Regions from separate parts of the Endozoicomonas sp. ALE010 genome, predicted to be linked through region 4. Evidence: predicted binding sites of a transcription regulator. Region 4 holds the regulator's gene; each other region holds the start of a gene.
The links. The regulator FNR, encoded in region 4, switches genes on or off when oxygen is low (the NO sensors DNR and NnrR bind a similar motif). The targets are predictions, from matches to a motif close to TTGATNTANATCAA.
Positions count from the first base shown of each region.

Region 1: a site for FNR is predicted at 3,023-3,036, ahead of pflB (formate C-acetyltransferase). Genes of this name have one in related genera too.
Region 2: a site for FNR is predicted at 2,939-2,952, ahead of ACO6UY_RS05205 (DMSO/selenate family reductase complex A subunit). Genes of this name have one in related genera too.
Region 3: a site for FNR is predicted at 3,379-3,392, ahead of ubiU (ubiquinone anaerobic biosynthesis protein UbiU). Genes of this name have one in related genera too.

Region 1 is NZ_JBLYNV010000022.1:52,423-57,693, forward strand. Features, by position in the region: gene ACO6UY_RS11255 (sodium ion-translocating decarboxylase subunit beta) at 1-1,265, shown strand, start outside; gene ACO6UY_RS11260 (methylglyoxal synthase) at 1,386-1,844, shown strand; gene ACO6UY_RS11265 (hypothetical protein) at 2,001-2,459, opposite strand; gene pflB (formate C-acetyltransferase) at 3,123-5,271, shown strand, end outside.
Region 2 is NZ_JBLYNV010000007.1:57,264-62,534, forward strand. Features, by position in the region: gene ACO6UY_RS05195 (glucose PTS transporter subunit EIIB) at 1-259, shown strand, start outside; gene ptsP (phosphoenolpyruvate--protein phosphotransferase) at 256-2,820, shown strand; gene ACO6UY_RS05205 (DMSO/selenate family reductase complex A subunit) at 3,051-5,271, shown strand, end outside.
Region 3 is NZ_JBLYNV010000022.1:12,725-17,995, forward strand. Features, by position in the region: gene menC (o-succinylbenzoate synthase) at 1-927, shown strand, start outside; gene menE (o-succinylbenzoate--CoA ligase) at 964-2,364, shown strand; gene thpR (RNA 2',3'-cyclic phosphodiesterase) at 2,488-3,129, shown strand; gene ubiU (ubiquinone anaerobic biosynthesis protein UbiU) at 3,447-4,454, shown strand; gene ACO6UY_RS11105 (U32 family peptidase) at 4,586-5,271, shown strand, end outside.
Region 4 is NZ_JBLYNV010000012.1:20,472-25,742, forward strand. Features, by position in the region: gene ACO6UY_RS07385 (ankyrin repeat domain-containing protein) at 1-21, shown strand, start outside; gene ACO6UY_RS07390 (TraR/DksA family transcriptional regulator) at 396-725, shown strand; gene ACO6UY_RS07395 (hypothetical protein) at 771-1,310, opposite strand; gene ACO6UY_RS07400 (adenine phosphoribosyltransferase) at 1,446-2,003, opposite strand; gene fnr (fumarate/nitrate reduction transcriptional regulator Fnr) at 2,083-2,835, opposite strand; gene hemN (oxygen-independent coproporphyrinogen III oxidase) at 3,349-4,743, opposite strand; gene ACO6UY_RS07415 (hypothetical protein) at 5,174-5,271, shown strand, end outside.

The sequences.
Region 1 (5,271 bases), on a different contig from region 4:
GGTTATACAACCTTACCGCCGGAGAGTTCGTTATGATTCTGGTGGGCTTTGGGTTGCTGTATCTGGCCATCCGCAAGCAATTTGAGCCTCTACTGCTGGTACCTATTGGTTTTGGTGGAATTCTGGCCAATATTCCCCAGGCCGGTCTGGCGTTTTCCGCCATTGAGCAGGCGCTTCATATAGCTAACCCTGCACTGATGCAGGCGGTTGCCGAAGCGCTGGGCAGTGCTTCGACTGCCCCGGATCAACTTTATACTTTATACCATGAAGCGAATGTGGCAACCCGGACTGTAGTGAGTCACATTATTGCTGATGCAGGGTACACGAACGGTGTCCTTTATCAGTTTTACAGTGTGGCTATTGGCAGCGGTGTTGCTCCTTTGGTGATCTTTATGGGGGTGGGTGCCATGACGGATTTTGGTCCGTTGCTCGCTAACCCGAAAACCCTGTTTCTGGGGGCTGCCGCTCAGTTTGGTATTTTTGCCACAGTGTTTGGCGCTATTGTATTGAGCTCTATGGGGCTGATGAATTTCAGCCTGGCGGATGCCGCTGCTATCGGTATTATTGGTGGTGCGGATGGTCCTACTGCGATCTATGTATCCAGCGTACTTGCTCCCCACCTGCTGGGTGCCATTGCGGTGGCTGCTTACTCTTATATGGCTCTGGTTCCGCTGATTCAGCCGCCGATTATGAAAGCGCTGACTACGGTAGAGGAACGCAGGATTGTTATGACACAGCTGCGGTCAGTGAGCAAGACGGAAAAAATCGTTTTCCCGATCTTAATGCTGGTGCTGGTGGCCCTGTTATTACCCGATGCGGCTCCGCTGCTGGGGATGTTCTGTTTTGGTAACCTGATGAAAGAGTGTGGTGTGGTTGAACGCCTGTCGGATACAGCGCAAAATGCGCTGATCAACATCACCACCATTTTCCTCGGGCTATCAGTGGGTTCCAAACTGAGTGCTGACAAGTTTCTGCAAATGGAAACCCTGGGGATTCTGGCGTTGGGGATTGTGGCATTCTGTATCGGTACAGCCAGTGGTGTCCTGATGGCAAAACTGATGAATCGGGTGTCGTCTACCAAAGTGAACCCGTTGATTGGTTCAGCCGGGGTGTCAGCGGTACCCATGGCGGCCAGGGTCTCTAACAAAATGGGGCTTGAGGCCAATCCGCAGAACTTCCTGCTGATGCATGCCATGGGTCCCAATGTAGCGGGTGTTATTGGCTCAGCGGTAGCAGCGGGGGTGATGATTAAGTACCTGTCATGAATTTTTTCTGAAGGACAATGCGATGATTTCGAGAGAAGTCATCGCATTTTTTTTTATTCAGTGAGAATATAGCGCTTTCCATTTTTATATTTTTTCGCAGAAAAAATAGAGAAGTACTTTATGATTTATAAAGAATACAGTGTCTCATCCAAGAAGCGCATTGCCCTGGTCGCTCATGATAATAAGAAAGGGGAATTGGTGCAGTGGAGTCTGCGCCATAAAGAAAAGCTGCAGGGTCATGATCTTTTTGCCACGGGTACCACAGGAAGTCTGCTGGAAAAAGAACTGTCTATGCCGGTCACAAAATTTATCAGTGGTCCGCTGGGTGGAGACCAGCAGATTGGTGCATTGATTTCTGAATGCAAACTGGACCTGCTGGTATTTTTCTGGGACCCGTTTGAGCCAATGCCCCATGATCCGGATGTTAAGGCATTGTTACGGATCGCAGCGGTGTGGAATATCCCGGTTGCCTGTAACCAGAGCTCGGCGGATTACATATTCTCGTCAGACTTGCTTGGACAATCTCATAACCGGCATATTCCGGATTATGACAGCTATCTACAGCAAAGAACGCTTTGATTTTATGGGTTCAAAAAGAGCACAAAGGCCTTGAAATAAGGGCCTTTGGCGAAAATAATCCGGGAAAGTAATGAATGGGTTCCGCTAGACAAGCTCCGCTGAATAAGCCTGGCTGGTAGTGTCAGTATTCAAAAACAATCAATATAAAACGGGTATTCAATAATCAGAGTTGTCGTTGCCGTCTCTGCTCATTGAGCCAATACCGAAGCCTGAAGGCCCGTACTGGCGGCGCTTTTTGTAGGTTACCTTGGGCTCGGCGCTGCTATGGCGGTCTTCAGGCGCAGCAGGCCTGCAGTTCATAGTGCCGCTGATGGCGCTGTTGTTACCAACGCTGTTACCACTGCGATAGCTTTGACCACCGGATGAAAACCTGCGGACAGGCTGCTTGGTAACCGATGGCTGAAAAACGGAAACAGGCGTCTGTTCATACAGGTCTCTTTCTGAGTCCCGGTCAGACAGCAGTTCACTGTTCTGGACAGAACCTTCCTGCATATTCAGGCGCATACGATAAGGGTGACCGTAGCCTCTACGGCGACGTGGCTTGTGGTCTTTTGGCTCAGGTGGCTTCAGGCCGGTGAACTGCTCATAAATGGTTGTGTAAATATATTTGCTCATAACTACCTCCTGTTCATCCTCTCCCAGAAACGGATAAAATGTCTTTATTTGGTTGACGATGTTAGACAAACCCATTTTCGGTATGAATAGGTAACACTACTTAAAACTCTCTGAATAAACGGCAACAAACGTTAACAGTATAATGTTAGTGTCGTTAATTGTTTTGAAAAACGAAACGAAATAGAATTAACAGAAACAAAGACTAGCATTCATAAAAATAGATCGTTGCTTGATTTCATAATTTTTTTGAATTTTGGACTATTGGTAATAACTAATTTTTGCTAATCAAGGGATAGTTAATAAAATATAAGAGGATATCTTTTTTTGTTAATTCCTGTGGAAATGTGTTTATGTTTTTTTATAGCCGGTAGGTATTAACACTGATGGCAGAGTTGTCGTATATACGTTAATTTGACTGAAATTATTTCTTATTCACCGGGTTGGCCAGTTTTACACCTGCGGTATGACCACATAGATGTGATGATTTTTGTGATGATGTGTTATCGCAATGTCTGCGTCCCCGCAAGATAGGCAAACGATAAGCCGACAATGATTTACTTTCATTGATGCAGATCAAGTTGGTGTCGCCGCCAATCAATGCAGTCTGACTGACCCGGAGCAGCATCCCCAAAGAATTCTCCAACCTATCAGGAGCCTCTTAGTATGACTGTAACCACCAGCGAACTGCCAGCAGCATGGGAAGGATTCACTTCCGGCGACTGGTCTGAAAGCATCAACGTTCGTGACTTTATCCAGAAAAACTACACCCCTTACGAGGGTGACAGTTCCTTCCTGGCCGGTTCCACTGAAGCGACAGACAAACTGTGGGCTGATGTTATGGAAGGCATCAGAGAAGAGAACCGCACTCACGCCCCCCTGGATTTCGATACCGATCTGCCATCCACTATTACTTCTCACGACGCTGGCTACATCAATAAAGATCTGGAAACCATTGTTGGTCTGCAGACCGATAAGCCGCTGAAGCGTGGCATCATCGCCAACGGTGGCATTCGTATGGTTGAAACTTCCTGTGAAGTTTATGGCCGTAAACTGGATAACATGGTTAGCAAAATCTTCACTGAATATCGCAAGACGCACAACTCTGGTGTTTTCGATGTTTACACTGCGGACATTCGCAACTGTCGTAAGTCTGGCATAATTACCGGTTTGCCAGATGCTTATGGCCGTGGACGTATTATTGGTGACTACCGCCGAATCGCTCTGTACGGTATTGATCGTCTGATTGTTGACAAGAAAGCCCAGCACAAGTCTCTGGATGCGGCGCTGACTTCCGGCGAGGATCTTGAGCGTACCATCCAGCTGCGTGAAGAGGTCATGGAGCAGATCAAGGCGCTGATGCAGATCAAGGAGATGGGGGCCAAATACGGTTGCGATCTCGGTAACCCTGCTGCCTCTGCCCGTGAAGCGGTTCAGTGGACGTACTTTGGTTACCTGGCTGCGGTTAAGTCCCAGAATGGTGCGGCCATGTCTCTGGGACGTACGGCTACCTTCCTGGATATCTATATCCAGCGTGACCTGGAAGCAGGCAGAATCACTGAAACGGATGCCCAGGAACTGATCGATCACTACGTAATGAAGTTGCGTATGGTTCGCTTCCTGCGTACTCCTGAATACGATCAGCTGTTCTCTGGCGACCCGATCTGGGCTACTGAGGCTATCGGTGGTATGGGCCTTGATGGTCGTACACTGGTTACCAAAAACTCTTTCCGCCTCCTGAACACCATGTACACCATGGGACCATCACCAGAGCCAAATATCACGGTGTTGTGGTCTGAGCAGCTGCCGGTGTCTTTCAAAGAGTATTGCGCCAAAGTATCCATCGATACCAGCTCTATCCAGTACGAAAATGATGATCTGATGCGTACTGATATGAGCAGCGATGATTACGCCATCGCCTGCTGTGTGTCGCCAATGGTTGTTGGCAAGCAGATGCAGTTCTTCGGTGCCCGCGCCAACCTGGGTAAAACGCTGCTGTACGCCATCAATGGCGGTGTTGACGAGAAGCTGAAAATTCAGATTGGTCCAAAAACCGACAAGATCACGTCTGAATACCTGGATTACGACGATGTCTATGCACGTTTTGATACGCTCATGGATTGGCTGGCCAGCCAGTATGTGGCTGCCCTGAACTGTATTCATTACATGCACGACAAGTACTCTTACGAGGCCTCTCTGATGGCCCTGCATGACCGTGATGTTATTCGCACCATGGCCTGTGGTATTGCCGGATTATCCGTTGCTGCTGACTCTCTGTCGGCCATTAAATACGCCAAAGTCAAGCCGGTGCGTGATGAAGACGGCATTGCTATCGACTTCGAAATTGAAGGTGATTTTCCGAAGTTTGGTAACAACGAAGAGCGTGTAGATACGATTGCCTGTGAACTGGTTGAAACGTTCATGAAGAAAGTCGCTTCTCACACGATGTATCGCGATGCGATTCCAACTCAGTCCGTTCTGACCATTACCTCTAACGTGGTATACGGCAAGAAGACCGGTACTACGCCAGACGGACGCCGTGCAGGCCAGCCATTTGGCCCGGGTGCCAACCCAATGCATGGTCGTGACACCAGCGGTGCGGTTGCTTCCCTGAGTTCTGTTGCCAAGCTGCCATTTGCCTATGCGAAGGATGGTATTTCTTACACCTTCTCTATCGTACCAAAGGCGCTGGGCAAGGACGAAGAAAGCCAAAGCAGGAATCTGGTGGGTCTGATGGATGGCTACTTCCATCACGAGGAACATCGCGAGGGCGGTCAGCACCTGAACGTCAACGTTATGAACCGTGAAATGCTGG
Region 2 (5,271 bases), on a different contig from region 4:
CCGTCAGTGCCTGAAAGTGCTGGGTGGCCACCAGAACGTGACTCAGATTGATGCCTGTGTCACACGCCTGCGTCTGACGCTGAAAGATACGGCCAGCGTCAGTGATGACCGTATTAAGGCGCTGGGGGCAGCGGCGGTGGTTCGTGTGGGTGACAAGAACCTGCAAATCGTCGTCGGTCCCCAGGCTGAAATAATTGCTGATGAAATGAAAAAGATCCCGGTGACGGATGATCTTGCCAATGTTGAGGTTTCTGCATGACGCTCTCCCATCAAGATGTCAAAAAAGAGGGCAAACCTTGCCAACTGTCACTGGTTGCGCCTTTGTCCGGAATGCTGTTATCCATCGAGGAATCCACTGACCCGGTATTTGCTGGTCGACTGATCGGTGACGGTATTGTGATCAACCCAACGGACTCTGTGGTACTGGCACCGTGCGCCGGTACCATCAGCCAGCTCCATGACGCCAGACATGCCGTGGCGATCAAGACAGATTCCGGTGTGGAAGTGTTGATCCATGTGGGCATCGATACGGTTGTTCTGCGTGGTGAAGGCTTTGAGACCAACGTTAAAATAGGCGACAAAGTGTCTGTTGGTCAGCAGCTGTTGTCGTTTGATCCCGAGTTTGTCGGAGCCAGGGCGGCCAGCCTGCAGACCGCGATTATGATCACCACCGGGGAAACCGGTGTGGTGGTAAATCCCCGTACCGAAGTAACAGCGGGGCAGGATACCGTATTTGCCATTGGGGCTGAGCCTGAAAAGGAGATGTCCACCGAGAGCAAATACAGCCGCCAGGACAGCATTACCCTGACAGACGATTTTGTGTTGATGAACCCATTGGGTCTTCATGCCCGCCCTTCTGCCACTCTGATTCAGATTATCAAAGGCTTCAATTCTGATGTGATGATTCTGAACAAAGACACTGGCAAAGAGTGCAAGGCCAACAGTCTGACTGCTCTGATGGGGCTGCAGACGGTGCTGGGTTCTAACCTGCAAATCACCGTCACCGGCCCTGATGCCAAAGAAGCGATGGCAGCCATTCTGGATGGTTTCCGCAGTGGTTTGGGTGAAGCCGTGGCCGACGTGCTGCCGGGCGCTGATGAAGCCATGGAAGAAGAAGCGCCACTGCTTGGACCGGTAGAAGGCTCCGATGGTCGTTTACCCGGCGTTAAAGCGGCACCGGGTATGGCCATTGGCAAGCTGCACCATCTGGTTCATGAACTGCCCAGCTACCCGGAAGAGGGTGTTGGTGTCAGCGATGAACTGGGTCAGCTTGGCTACGGTATCCAAAAAGCCCGGGAGTCCCTGCAGCAGCTGGTGACTAAAATGGAAGCGGATCATGTAGGTGGTCATGCAGAAGTATTTGTTGCCCATCAGCAGTTACTGGACGACCCGGCGATCAGTGATCGTGCCCGTGAACTGATTGAAGCAGGCAAGAGCGCCATGTGGGCATGGCACCGAAGTTTTCTGGCCGAAGCGGATGAAATGCGCAAGCTGGATAACCCGCTGCTGGCGGCCCGGGCCATCGATGTAGAAGACGTTGGTCTTCGGGTTCTGCGTTACCTGATGGGCGTTGAAGGCGGCACCGATCAGCTGCCGGAAAACACCATTCTCTGTCTGGAAGACATTACGCCTTCTGAAGTGGTGACTCTCGATCGCCAGCGCGTGATTGGTATCGTGACCCTGCACGGCGGCGCGACTTCCCATGCGGCGATTCTGGCCGGTTCCCTGGGTATTCCTTACCTGGTCAACGTACCGGGCAGTGTTCGTCAGTATGAGAACGGTACCGATGTTATCCTGAACACCAACAAGGGTTACATGCTGGTTAATCCTACTCAGGAAGAGATCGACAGAACCGTTGCCCGCCAGGAACGTGCGGCGGCGGAACATGCTGCGGCGCTGCAAGTGGCGGACCAGCCTGCGGTGACTCTGGATGGCCATCATGTTGAGATCGCTGCCAATATCGCCAACCAGGACGATGCGGAAAAAGCGGTCAAAATGGGTGCTGAAGCGGTAGGTCTGCTGCGTTCCGAGTTCCTCTATATGGAACGTGCAACCGAACCCACCATGGATGAGCAGATAAAAGCCTACGAAGGTATTCTGGACGCTATGGGTAAAGACCGCCCGGTCATTATCCGTACTCTGGACGTCGGTGGTGACAAGCCTCTGGCTTATCTGCCCCTGCCAAGAGAGGAGAACCCGTTTCTGGGTGAACGTGGCGTGCGTATCGGTATTAACCGTCCGACCATGCTGCGCAAGCAGGTTCGTGCGATCCTGAAGGCGGCTCATGCCGGTCATGCCCGTATCATGTTCCCGATGATCAGCTCCCTGGATGAATTCCGTGCCGTGAAAAAACTGGTGCTGGAAGAGCAGGAAACGACAGGCGTCACCGTTGAAGTGGGTATTATGATTGAGGTGCCGTCCGCTGCGCTGCTGGCCGATCATTTTGCTAAAGAAGTGGACTTCTTCTCCATCGGTACCAATGACCTGACCCAGTACACCCTGGCTGTTGACCGTGGTCATCCAAAACTGGCGGCACGGGTCGATGGTCTTCACCCGGCAGTATTGCGCCTGATCGATATGACGGTGAAAGCAGCCAACAAAGAAGGCAAGTGGACGGGTATCTGTGGCAGCCTGGCCAGTGACCCGAATGCGGTGCCTATCCTGGTCGGCCTGGGCGTTCAGGAACTGTCCATCAGTGTCCCGGCAATCCCGGTGGTTAAGGCCCGTGTTCGCAGTCTGAACTATAAGCACTGCCAGAGCCTGGCCCGTGAAGCGCTGACTCTGGATTCAGTAGAAGACGTAAGAAGTTTGACTGCCTGATCGCAGACGATCGTCTTTCTGAAAGCCCCCTGGTTTTGGCCATGGGGCTTTTTTATTGCTGTCTGAAATATGTAGTTTTCCTGAGTTAGTACGTAGTTGTACTTTAAATCACATGGTCTTGATTCAGGTCATCTGCCGGTTAATTACTGTCCAATTATAATGCCCACCATTTGGTTGGCGGCACTTTTTGTTCACACCTTTATGTCTGCAGGGAAAGCAGAATCTGATAATTGTCTGAGCAATCTGTGATCACGACCAGTATTTATGATGGGGTGGCGATATCAATGAAAGAAATTGTGGATAAAGTGCTTGCTTCCACGGTGAAGCGAAGAACGTTTATGAAGTGGGGAACCGCTGCGGGCGGTGCGGCAGTCGTTGCTGCGCGCACACTACCTGTGAAAGCTTCTGCGACAGAGGCCAAACCTGCGGTTGAAGAGATCAAGTCAGTGTGGTCTGCCTGTACGGTCAACTGCGGCTCCCGCTGTGCACTGCGTCATCAGGTAAAAGACGGTGTGATCATCCATACCGAAACCGATAACACCGGTGACGATATCTATGGTGACCACCAGGTTCGGGCCTGTCTCCGTGGTCGTTCCTTCCGCAAGCGCGTCTACAACCCTGACCGTCTGAAATACCCAATGAAGCGTGTCGGTAAGCGTGGTGAAGGTCGATTTGAGCGCATCAGCTGGGATGAAGCGTTTGACACCATCGCTGATAACCTGAAGCGCATCAAAAAAGAGTATGGCAATGAAGCCATCTATCTCAACTATTGTACTGGTACGCTGGGAGGCACGGTTTCCAAATCCTGGCCACCAGCCGCCACACCGATCGCCCGTCTGATGAACTGCTGGGGCGGTTATCTTAACCACTATGGTGATTACAGTACGGCCCAGATTGCCGTGAGTTTACCGTATTTGTACGGCGGCAGCTGGGTAGATAATAACTGTACGTCAGATGTTGTGAATACCAGGCTGGTGGTCAATTTTGGCAACAACCCGGCGGAAACCCGGATGAGTGGCGGCGGTATTGTTTATCATCTGACCGAAGCCCGGCAACGCAGTAATGCACGTATGATCACCTTTGATCCGCGCATGACCGATACGGTCCTGGGTGCCAATGATGAGTGGGTTCCTCTGCGACCGGGTACCGATGCCGCAATGGTAGCCGGTATGGCGTGGGTGATGATTAGCGAAAACCTGGTGGATAATGAATTCCTGGGCAAGTACACCATCGGCTACGATGAAAACTCACTGCCTGCCAGCGCACCGAAAGGCGCTTCCTGGAAATCCTATATTCTGGGCAAAGGCGATGATGGTGTTGAAAAGACCCCGCAATGGGCGGCAAAAATAACCGGTGTCCCGGCAGACACCATCATCCGTCTGGCCCGTGAAATTGCCATGACCAAACCCTGCAATATTATGCAGGGCTGGGGACTTCAACGCACCGCCAATGGTGAGCAGGCCAGTCGGGCTATCTGTATGCTGGCGGTAATGACCGGTAATGTGGGTATTCCCGGTGGTGGTACTGGTGCCCGTGAAAGCAGCTACTCCATGCCCTTTGCGGTCTTTCCGACACTGACCAACCCGGTATCAACGTCCATTCCCATGTTCCTCTGGACGGATGCCATTTACCGTCATGATGAAATGACCGCGTTGACTGCGGGTATTCGTGGTGCAGAAAAGTTGACTCAGCCCATCAAATTTATCTGGAACTATGCCGGTAACTGCATCATCAACCAGCATGCGGACACCAATCGCACCCATGACATTCTCCAGGATGACAGCCAGTGTGAAATGATTGTGGTGATCGACAACCACATGACGCCCAGTGCACGCTATGCGGATATTCTGCTGCCCGATTTGACCGCGGCTGAACAACCGGATTTCGCCCCTAACGGGTACTGCGGAAATATGGGTTACACCATTTTCTGTGATACTGCGGTTGAGCCGTTGTATGAATGCCGTTCTGTCTATGACATGTGTACCGGAATTGCCAAACGTCTTGGGGTAGAAGCACAGTTCACCGAAGGTCGGGACCAGGAAGCCTGGCTGCGTCATATTTATGCAGAATCCCGGAAAATGAACCCGACACTGGTGGATTTGGACTTTGAGACTTTCCGTGAGCAGGGCATTGTCAAGCAGAAGAATCCCGGTGAACCTCATGTTCAATTCCGTGAGTTCCGGGAAAACCCCGAAAAGCATCCACTGGATACACCCTCCGGTAAAATTGAGATTTATTCAGAACGCCTGGCGAATATTGCCTCCAGCTGGACGCTGGGGGACAGCGATATTATTCGGGCACTGCCTGAATACGTTTCTTCCTGGGAAGGGCATGAGGCAGACCACGCGCAGCAGTACCCGCTGCAGATGTTTGGTTTCCACTTTAAAGCCCGTACTCACTCCACTTATGGCAACGTCGATGTGCTGCGGGAAACCAACCGGCAGGAAGTGT
Region 3 (5,271 bases), on a different contig from region 4:
ACCTGCCTGAATAAGCGGGAAGGGCTGATTTTGCGTTTGCGTATCGGTGACCGATGGGGTTATGGCGACATAGCGCCACTGCCCGGGTTTAGCCGTGAGAGTCTTGCAGACGCGGAAGAACAACTTCAGGCTTTCTGTCGGGCCGTTAATGGTGGCAGGCCGTTATCTATCAACAGTGCTTTTCTCACTGATGTTCTGCATTTGCAGCCAGTACCGTCAGTGCTGTTTGGTATTGAGTCGGCTCTTTGGTGGTTGCAACAGGATCATTGGTTTGACCCGCCAGCAACCGGACCACTTTTGCTGGGTAGCACCGAGGATATCCTCCGCCGACTTGCACTGTGGCAGGGAAACTGGCCGACCGAGTTCAAGTTGAAAATAGGCCGAGACTCAATAGAAGACGACTGTGTCAGAATTAACCAGGTTCTGCAGGCTTTGCCAACGTCCGTCAGCATCAAGCTGGATGCCAATCAGCAATGGACATTGGATCAAGCCATCAGGGTCGCTGCCTCTATTGATGTCGAGCGAATTGCTTATGTTGAAGAGCCGACCGCGCATGTGGCCGAATTCTCACAACTCTACGAGCAGACCGGGCTTCGCTTTGCCCTGGATGAAACGGTCCAGCACCCAAAATACCATCTAAAACCCATGCAGGGTCTGGTGGCCATTGTGATCAAGCCGACGCTGGTGGGTGGTTTGGCCCGTTGCCGACAGCTGGTGACAGCCGGCAAAAGCGTTGGTGTCAGGACTGTTTTCAGCTCTTCTTATGAGTCGTCTATTGGATTGCACATACTGGAGCAGCTCAGCGCTCAGTGGACACCGGAAGAACGACCTGGTCTGGACACTTTATCGGCTTTTACCGACAGCCTGACCTCTGCAAGGATTTTTGCCGGTCAGCCGGTTGCCATTAACCCCGCTTTTTTTCAGTAATACAGAGCTGAACAGAAGCATAGCAGAACGCCGTTGATGAAAACGATCTTCCCCGAATTGCAATACTGTCCCCTGCGTTATCGAGCCATTCATCAGTCCTCCTGTACAGCGATTCAGCTGGAGGAGGGCGGAGTCACGTTTCGGCAGCTGGATGCGTGGGTGGATGAGTGTTGTCGTATATACCGGGATAAGGGCATGAGAGCGGGCCGCCGTCTTCTTTTTGTCACCCATAAACCATTGGACACTGTGGTGGTTGCCCTGGCCTGTCTTCGTTCCCAATGGGTTTTCTGCCCGGTAAACCCGGCGTTTCCGGAAGCGCAAATGTCGGGATATCGTGATCGTATTGGCGCTGCACAGGTGGCAGACAGTGCAGGTATCGATTTTCATCGACGGATTGCTCTCATGCGGCCACTACCGGAGAGCAGACTTCAGCCCATTAAGATTCATGCTGAAGCCGTTTATGACCTGATCGCCACCTCTGGAACAACGGGCATTCCAAAGGCGGTAGCGCACAGTTATAAAAATCATTATTTTAGCGCCCTGGGCTCAATGCATACCTTGCCATTAACCTATGGTGATACCTGGCTGCTATCCTTGCCGCTGTTTCATGTGGGCGGATTGGCCATTGTTATGCGCTGCCTGCTGGCTGGTACCACAATGGTGCTGTTTGAACGTCGGTTGTCGTTGGATGACATGCTGACCAGACAGCGGTTGACCCATCTTTCCCTGGTGAATACCCAATTATTCAGGCTGCTGCAGTCCGGGCTATCACTCTATGATTTGGGTGTGCGTTATATTCTGCTGGGTGGCGGCGTTGCTTCCCCAAGGCTGGTGGAGGCGGTAAAAGCAGAGGGGGTCACTGTTCTGACCACCTATGGTCTGACCGAGATGGCCTCCCAGGTGTGTACCGGAGAGCCTCTGTTTACCGGTAGTGGTGTTACTTCCGGAGCGGTATTGCCATGGCGTGAGGTTCGTTTAACAGAGGAAGGTGAGATTCAGGTGCGTGGCGACACTCTGGCCAAAGGCTATTTTCAGCAGGGCGAGGTGACGCCATTTGCGGGTACCCGTGGCTGGTTTAATACCGGTGACAAAGGGCGTTGGCACGGCGACCAGTTACAGGTCTTTGGTCGTATGGATAATATGTTGATCTCAGGGGGAGAGAATATTCATCCTGAAGAGATTGAGCAGGCTTTGCTGACCTTCCCGGAGATTGTCCAGGCGGTGGTCGTTGCCATGACGGATCCTGAATATGGCCAGCGCCCTGTGGCTTATGTTCAGACGGTGGACGGTACCCTGAATGAACCATTTACAAAAGAGAGGCTGGCAGGCAAGATAGCTAAATTCAAAGTGCCGGTACATATTCGTTTATTTCCTGAGCAGGTAGCGGAATCAGGGATCAAGATTAATCGCCGCTTTTTTCAGGCACTTTTGGAATAATACGACGATACAGGCAGATTTCTGCCAACAATGTACTAGACTAGGTTCAACAAACTTAGCCAAACCAAATTGCAGGGTGCAATTGGTTTGAATTTAGCAGTCAGACGTTGAAGTTAGAATAATATGAAAAATAACCCTATTAGCTACAACGCTTCCAGCATCCCGGCCTCTTTTGATGAGACGCTGCCCCATAATTCACCGGTCAGGGCTTTTCTTGCTGTAAAACTTCCTCTTGAACTTGCTGCAACGCTGCATAAGAAAGCCATTCATCGAGCCGGTGAAGGACATGATCACGACTTGCGCTGGGTAGCTCCCCAGCAGCAGCACATTACCCTTAAATTCCTGGGCAGTAGCTCCCCCCGACAGTTACAGCAGTTAATCAGCAATCTTGAAAATGATCTGGCGGACTACCATACCTTTGACAGTATGACCGGTTGTTTTCGTTTCTTTCCAAATGGCCGAAACCCCCGGGTGCTGGCTCTGGAGATGCATTCAGGACAGGAGTTAAAACGGCTTGCTGATATCTGTGAGCAGGCAGCAGTGCAGTCAGGCTTCAGTGCTGAAACCCGGAATTTTCGCCCCCACGTAACCCTGGGGCGGTTTAAACGACCAAGGTATGTCACCCATAGTCAGTATTTTAACCTTCCCAGCTTCCGGGTGACGGTGGGTGAGGTGGTATTACTGGAAAGTGAGAACACTGCAATGGGAACGCGATATAAATCTCTCCATGCTTTTCCGTTGTTGCCTCTTGCTATTAGCGCATGAAAACACTGATGAGTAGATGGTTGCCTGGTACATGGCTTCAATGAGTTTGACGTATACAATCTCCGTTCACCCTGAGCGCCCTTCGGCTCCGCTCAGGATGCACGGACGAAGGGTGCTTGGCACGATCTCAGAGTCCTGAGTTTCCGCCCTTCGACAAGCTCAGGACGAACGGAGTTCGGAGGCATGACAACCCGCCAAACTCATTGAAACCATGTGCTAGGTGTTGATACTTGTTTTTCTGGCTATTTCTTGATAAGTATCAAGTCGGTTTTTTGTTCAGCGTGCTATGCTGCGCAAAAACTACTGGATAATTCTCTATGGAATTGGTGTGTCCTGCCGGTAACCTTCCTTCCCTGAAAGCCGCTGTCGATAATGGTGCTGATGCCGTATACATCGGCTTTCGTGATGAAACCAATGCCCGGCATTTTGCCGGTCTGAATTTTTCTGATCAGCGGGCCATGAAGGCACTGGACTACGTTGATAAAAATCCCCGTGGAAAAAAGGTGCGGCTTTTTGTTGCGGTAAACACCTATGCCCAGCCGACCAACTGGCACCGTTGGAAAAAAGCAGTGGATATGTGTGCCGACTTCGGTGTCGATGCCCTGATTGCTGCTGATATCAGTGTGCTGGACTATGCCAGCAAGCGATACCCCGATCTTAATCTTCATCTTTCCGTTCAGGCTTCAGCCACTAACCAGGCCAGCCTGTCTTTTTATCATGATCATTTTGGTATCAAGCGCGCAGTACTGCCCAGGGTGCTGTCGTTAAAACAGGTTGAGCGACTGGCTCAGAAAAGCCCGGTGGAACTGGAAGTATTTGCCTTTGGCAGTCTTTGTATTATGGCTGAAGGGCGCTGCATTCTCTCTTCTTATGTGACAGGGGAATCGCCCAATACTGCCGGTGCCTGTTCTCCCGCATCCGCTGTGCGCTGGCAGACCACGGCCAATGGGATGGAAACCCGACTGGGAGGTTTGTTGATCGACCGTTTTGATCACCATGAGCAGGCCGGTTATCCAACCCTCTGCAAGGGGCGCTTTACCGTGAATGATCAGGTCAGTCATGCCCTTGAAGAGCCTACCAGCCTCAATACCCTGGATTTGATCCCTCAGCTGTATCAGTCTGGCATCAGTGCGGTGAAAATTGAGGGCCGCCAGCGAAGCCCCGCCTATGTTGCCGAAGTGGTGAGAATCTGGCGGGAAGCGCTGGACCATTACCAGGCCAATCCGGATCGTTTTACCACCAATGAACGCTGGATGGCTGGCCTTTCCCGTTTGTCTGAAGGTAGCCAGACTACACTGGGTGCCTATAACCGTCCCTGGCAGTGATGTTGGCTGCTTGGCTGTTTCTTTTGATTTAAACCACAAAGACACGAAGCCACAAAGGTTTTTACCTGCTTTGCTTTGTGGCTGATAGATCGCGTTTACGGGTAACGCCCGGCGCAGACAGGGAATAAACTATGCAAATTACCCTTGGCCCACTACTGTTCTTCTGGCCTAAACAAGACGTTATGGCGTTTTACGAGAAAGTAGCCGAGTCCGCCTTTGAACGAGTCTACCTGGGAGAAGTCGTCTGTTCGAAAAGACGTGAGCTGAAGCTGGATGACTGGTTAGCCATTGCCAGGTTATTGCAGTCTAAAGGCAAAGAAGTCGTTCTATCGACACTGACGCTGATTGAAGCTGAGTCTGAACTGGCTCAGGTGAGCAAGGTCTGTGAGAACGGAGACTTTACTGTAGAAGCCAACGATATGGCCGCTGTCCACTATCTATCAAAAGCGGGCGTCCCTTTTATTACCGGTCCTTCGGTGAATCTGTACAGTGCTGAAGCATTGCAGGTTCTGCATGGTACCGGTTTAAAACGCTGGGTTTTGCCGGTTGAACTCTCTTTTGAGCACCTTAAGTTGATTATGGGGCGCTTGCCAGAGCTGGGCATTGATGATCTGGAAACCGAGGTATTCAGCTATGGCTACCTGCCACTGGCCTACTCGGCCCGCTGTTTTACCGCCCGAACCCATGAGCTGAGCAAAGACAGCTGCGAGTTCAGCTGTATTAAGTCATCAGCAGGTATTCCCCTGGCGACCCGGGAAGGTGATGCGCTGTTTACCATCAACGGTATTCAGACACTGTCTGGCAGTTGTCATAATAT
Region 4 (5,271 bases):
CGACTGCCTTATGTGATGTAATGCCTGGTTATCGACCACTCAGCCTGTTAATGGTTACGAGATCAAGAGGAGGGACTTTGTCAGCCTCCTGGACTCCGCTTCAGGCTGAACGGAGATTGTTCACATCAAACTCATTGAATTGATGTACCAGGTGGGAAAATGTTTTTCCGGATTGAAACTGAATATTACGTTTACGGTATCAATGATCTACTATTTGAATTCATGATTTTGGAAAGAATCAGTACGCCGCAGGTTGGTAATTACCTTATCCGTTTTTGTGAGTGGGGATAAGGTTCTTCGGCGTTGTTTTATGGTAAAGAGTGACCTTTTGACACAACCATTCTTTATAGAATAAACAGCAGGATTCTACAGTATTTTTGTGCAGGGGTAGCAAAATGACAGATCATGATAAGTGGCAGAAATGGTTGATGGCTCGCAGGGATGAGCTGAATACGCGTCTGGGTAAAATTAAAAAGGATGCTTCCCGAAAAAACAGTGCAGACTGGTCTGAGCAGGCGCAGGAACGGGAGAATGATGAGGTTATTGATGCACTGGGTAACGAGGCGGTGATTGAACTGGGTAAAATTAACCGCGCCCTTGATCGTATAAATGAGGGCGATTACGGTTTCTGCCTGTCCTGCGGTAAGGAAATTCCGGTTCAGCGCCTTGAGGTTATGCCTTATGCTGACCTTTGTGTTCAATGTGCTGAGGCCAAGGGGTTGTAGGGGAGCATCATCAAGGCGATAAGGGAGCAGGCAGGCTGAATCCTGTTATGCCGGTTTGGCTGCAGCCTGGTTAAAGTACGTTGACTCCTCTGTGGAGCAGCCTGATTCAATAATCATCTTTTGATAGCTTTCGCAGAAGCTCTGGAGTGTTCCGGGGTTTCTGCTGTGGAAGTGCTTTTGCCATAATCTGGCCATGGCAGTGATGTCTTCTTTATCAATATCTTCGATCTGAATACCGCAGCGGTGATAGATAAGCCAGGCAATGGCGGTGGCGTAAACCAGGTTGGTCGCCAGTTCATGATGGGGGTGGGAAAGAAACTCCCGCTGGCTGGCCAGTCCCCGAACTTTGCTGGATAAGTCAGCGTTTGGTGCCAGAAACAGGTCCCAGATATTGCGGTGCATGCGAGGAGAAATCTGATAGATACCGAGTGCCTGGTGATTGGCCTGTTTCAGATGAAAACCAAGCCCGGACTCTCTGGCTGCGGTACCAAGCAGCAGGTTCTCAGCAGTAGGGCTCCACATACCCAGATGCTTGAGTGCGGGGCGAACAACATAGTGCCTTAGTTCCTTGGCGCATATTCCCATTTGCAAAGTCCTTTTCCCGGGTAGATCCCGGTCTGTGCGTCCTGTAACTGCGGGAGGGGCTCTCAGATCCAGACATTAACCCTGGATCTAAGAGACATATCGTATCATCCCTGAAATTCTGAACTGAGGGTGGTTTTACTCACCGGCAAAATTGCACAGGGCATAGGTTGGAATGCCCGCCGCATTGAGTCTGTCAGCGCCCTTGAGGTCTGGCAGATTGATGATAGCTGCAGCTTCCAGTGTGCTGGCTCCTGCTTGTCGAATCAACTGATCCCCAGCCAGCAGTGTGCCTCCGGTGGCGATAAGGTCATCCACTAACAGAATTTTTTCACCGGCCTTAATGGTGTCTTCATGCATTTCCAGTACGGCTTTGCCATATTCAAGGTCATACTCGACACTGAGGGTTTTGCCTGGCAGTTTGCCTTTCTTGCGAAACAGTGCCAGCGGCTTGTTCATGATATAGGACAGTGTCGAGCCAAGCAGGAAACCGCGGGCATCAAGCGCGCCAATGCGATCAAAAGTCTGGTTCTCATAACGCTGAACCATGACATCCACGGCCTTACGCCAGGCTTCCGGGTTTTCAAACAGTGTGGTGATATCCCGAAACAGGATGCCTTCATGGGGCCAGTCCGCGATGGTTCTGATTTGCGTTCGCAGATATTCCTGAACGGATGAACATTCGTTTGTATGCATGGGAGGGAGCATGCCGCTGTCAGTCAATGGATAAAAAGGAAGAAGCCACCTCAAAGGGTAGCTTCTTTAGAGGATAAAGTCAGGCGTTGGTAGCAATCGGTTCCAGTGTTTTTCCCCCGGCCAGGGCACAGAGTTCAACCGAGTTGCGAATTTCGATTTCCTTGCCCACGGCGGAGATCAGGCCGTTTTTCTGGAATCGGGTAAATACACGACTAACCGTTTCTACCGCCAGACCCAGGTAGTTCCCCATCTCATTTCTCGACATGGACAGACGGAACGACTGGGAAGAAAAACCCCGGCGACGAAAACGGCTGGCCAGGTTAATCAGGAAGGTGGCAATACGTTCATCGGCGTTTTTCTTGGACAGCAGCATCATCATTTGCTGGTCTTCACGGATACGCTTGCTCATCAGGCGCATCAGATGTCGGCGCAATTCCGGGAATTGATCGGAAAGGGTTTCCAGTTGCTCAAAAGGAATCTCGCAGATCATGGTGGTTTCCATCGCCTGGGCCGACACCGGATAGGTATCCGTATCCATACCGCTCAGGCCAAGAATTTCGCTGGGCAGGTAAAATCCGGTGATTTGTTCCTCACCTTCATTGGTCGCTGTGTAGGTTTTGAGAGCCCCTGAGCGAACAGCAAAGACACTGGTAAAGGGGTCACCTTCCAGAAACAGGTGTTCGCCTTTTTTCAAAGGACGCCCACGCTTGATAATGTGATCCAGCTGATCGATATCCTTAATGCTCAGTGCCAGTGGCAGGCACAGTGAGCTGAGGCTGCAGTCTCTGCAGGCCACATGGCTCGGCTGTCGGACGTTGGGCTTTGACGTCATTGAGAGGCCTCAAAGTCGTATTTGGCGAAATTCGACACTGTTTATGGAAAACCAAGTGTATGAAAAGTGTTACCGGAGTGTAAATCAGGTATGTACGCAACCGGGCAGACCCAGGGTAGGGGTTTGGTGCTGCTTCAGCAATGCGTCATAAACTGCGGTGGTTCCGGTGAGCTCTCATCTGCCGTGTCATCTATCAAGCTCAGGGCTGACCCTGATCATGGTATGGTCATGGCTCCTGGTGGTTGTGTGTCTTTATCCCTGAAAATCAATCTGACATTGTCTTATGTCACAGGATTAAATTTTCGTTCGTGGTATTTAACGGACATGGCAGATTTTGCACTTATGTTTCAAGTAAATCAATGTGATAGTGGTGGCAAGTCGTCGTCAGTTTCAGTTTTTTTCTGATAAACCGGTGAGCTGCAGAGAGGTTTCGGTTCTGTGCGGGATGATCAGTCGTTGTCGGTACTGGCGGGAGAGGGGCTCCGGAGCCTGGTGATTGCTCCGGAGTGTTACTCAGATAACCTTTGAGAAGAGCGTCTTCTCTTTCATCTCCGGTTGATGGAGATAGTGGTCGAACTGCATACAGATGTTACGGATCAGCAGTGTTCCCTTTGGCAGTACTTCCAGCAAGCCATCGCTATTGAGACTGATCAGGCCGTCTGCCCTCATCGGCTCCAGCCTTGCCAGCTCATCCCGGAAGTAATCCCTGAATTGAATATCAAACCGCTGTTCAATATCGCTGAAGTTCAGTTTGAAGTGGCAGATCAGCTGGGTAATCACTGCCTGGCGGACTTTGTCATCAGCGGTCATCTTCAGGCCGCGAACCACTGGCAACTGCTGTTCATTGATCATTGCACAGTACCGGGCTTCATCGGTGCTGTTCTGGATATAAGTGTCGCCTACCTGGCTGATGGCAGACACGCCCATGCCGATCAGGTCGCAATGACCATGGGTGGTATAACCCTGGAAATTCCGGTGCAGCGTGCCTTCTTCCCGGGCAATGGCCAGTTCATCGTCTGGCAGGGCAAAGTGATCCATACCGATGTAGATGTAGCCCTGATCCAGCAGTTTTTCCGTGGCCTGATGCAGAATGTCCAGCTTCACTTCCGGCGCAGGCAGATCCTGCTCATTAATTCGGCGCTGTGGTTTGAAGCGGTGGGGCAGGTGGGCGTAGTTAAACAGGGATAGCCTGTCCGGGGCCATATCAGCCACACGATCGATGGTTTCCATAAAACTGTTGGTGGTCTGGAAAGGCAGGCCGTAAATCAGGTCCATGTGTACCGAGCGGAATGCCATGACCCTGGAAGCATCAAGAATGGATTGAATCATGCTTTCAGGTTGAACCCGGTTAACGGCTTGCTGAACTTTGGGGTTCAGGTCCTGAACGCCCATGCTGATTCGGTTGAAGCCAAGGTCCCTCAGGGTGCCCATCATGGGCCAGTCTACTTCCCTGGGATCCAGTTCAATGGAGTAGTCTGCGGTATCGCTTTGGGTCAGTTGGAAGTGCTGACGGATATGGCCCATCAGATCCCTCATCTGATCTCTGCTCAGAAAGGTCGGTGTGCCGCCGCCAAAGTGCAGTTGCTCGACCCGCTGTTCCTGACTGTAGAGTGCTGCCTGCATCTCTATTTCACGAAACAGGTATTCCAGATAACTATTGGCGCGCCCACGGTGTTTGGTGACAATTTTATTACAGGCGCAGTAATAACAGACATGGGAGCAGAACGGGATATGAAAGTAGAGTGACAGGGGATTGATGGCCCTGGCACTGGAGTGGGCATTGTGATGATATTTCTCAATATCAAAGCTGCCATCAAACTGCACCGCCGTGGGATAGGAGGTATAACGCGGGCCTGAGTGGTTGTATCGGTGAATCAGGTCTTTATCCCAAACTGGTGCGGTATTCATTATTGCTCTCGGTAATCTTCATGTCTTATTAGTCAGTGTGTTCGCCTTCTGGTCGGTCTTTTTGTGCCGGAAAGGGTAAGGCAAAAACAGTCGGTATTACGTCATGATGTTTTTGGCTAGTTTAGAAAGATTTTCAAGGTTGTTCTTTGATCGGTGTCAATAGGTATGAACCGAACTGGCATGCCTTAGTGGTTCGTCTTTAGGGCATGTGATGAGGATTGTGTCCAACGTGGCGTGAAGTTGTTGAGGTTGGCTATTGTATCTGCCATCTGGTTATTAATCGAGCAAATAATGCTTTGGCTGGCAGGGTTGTGCTGAAAAGGGTCTGATTGATAGTGATTGGTGGGTTCATTGAATGTGCTATTTTTGCTGCTAGATCATAAAAATTCACAAATATGTCCTGGTCACTGATCAGACAGGAGGAGTAATTATGGGTGCAGACATACATATGTATGCTGAATTCAGAAATAGTGTCGGGCAATGGGAAGAAATCCCGGGTTACGAACCTTTTTCAGATCGCAATCGTCA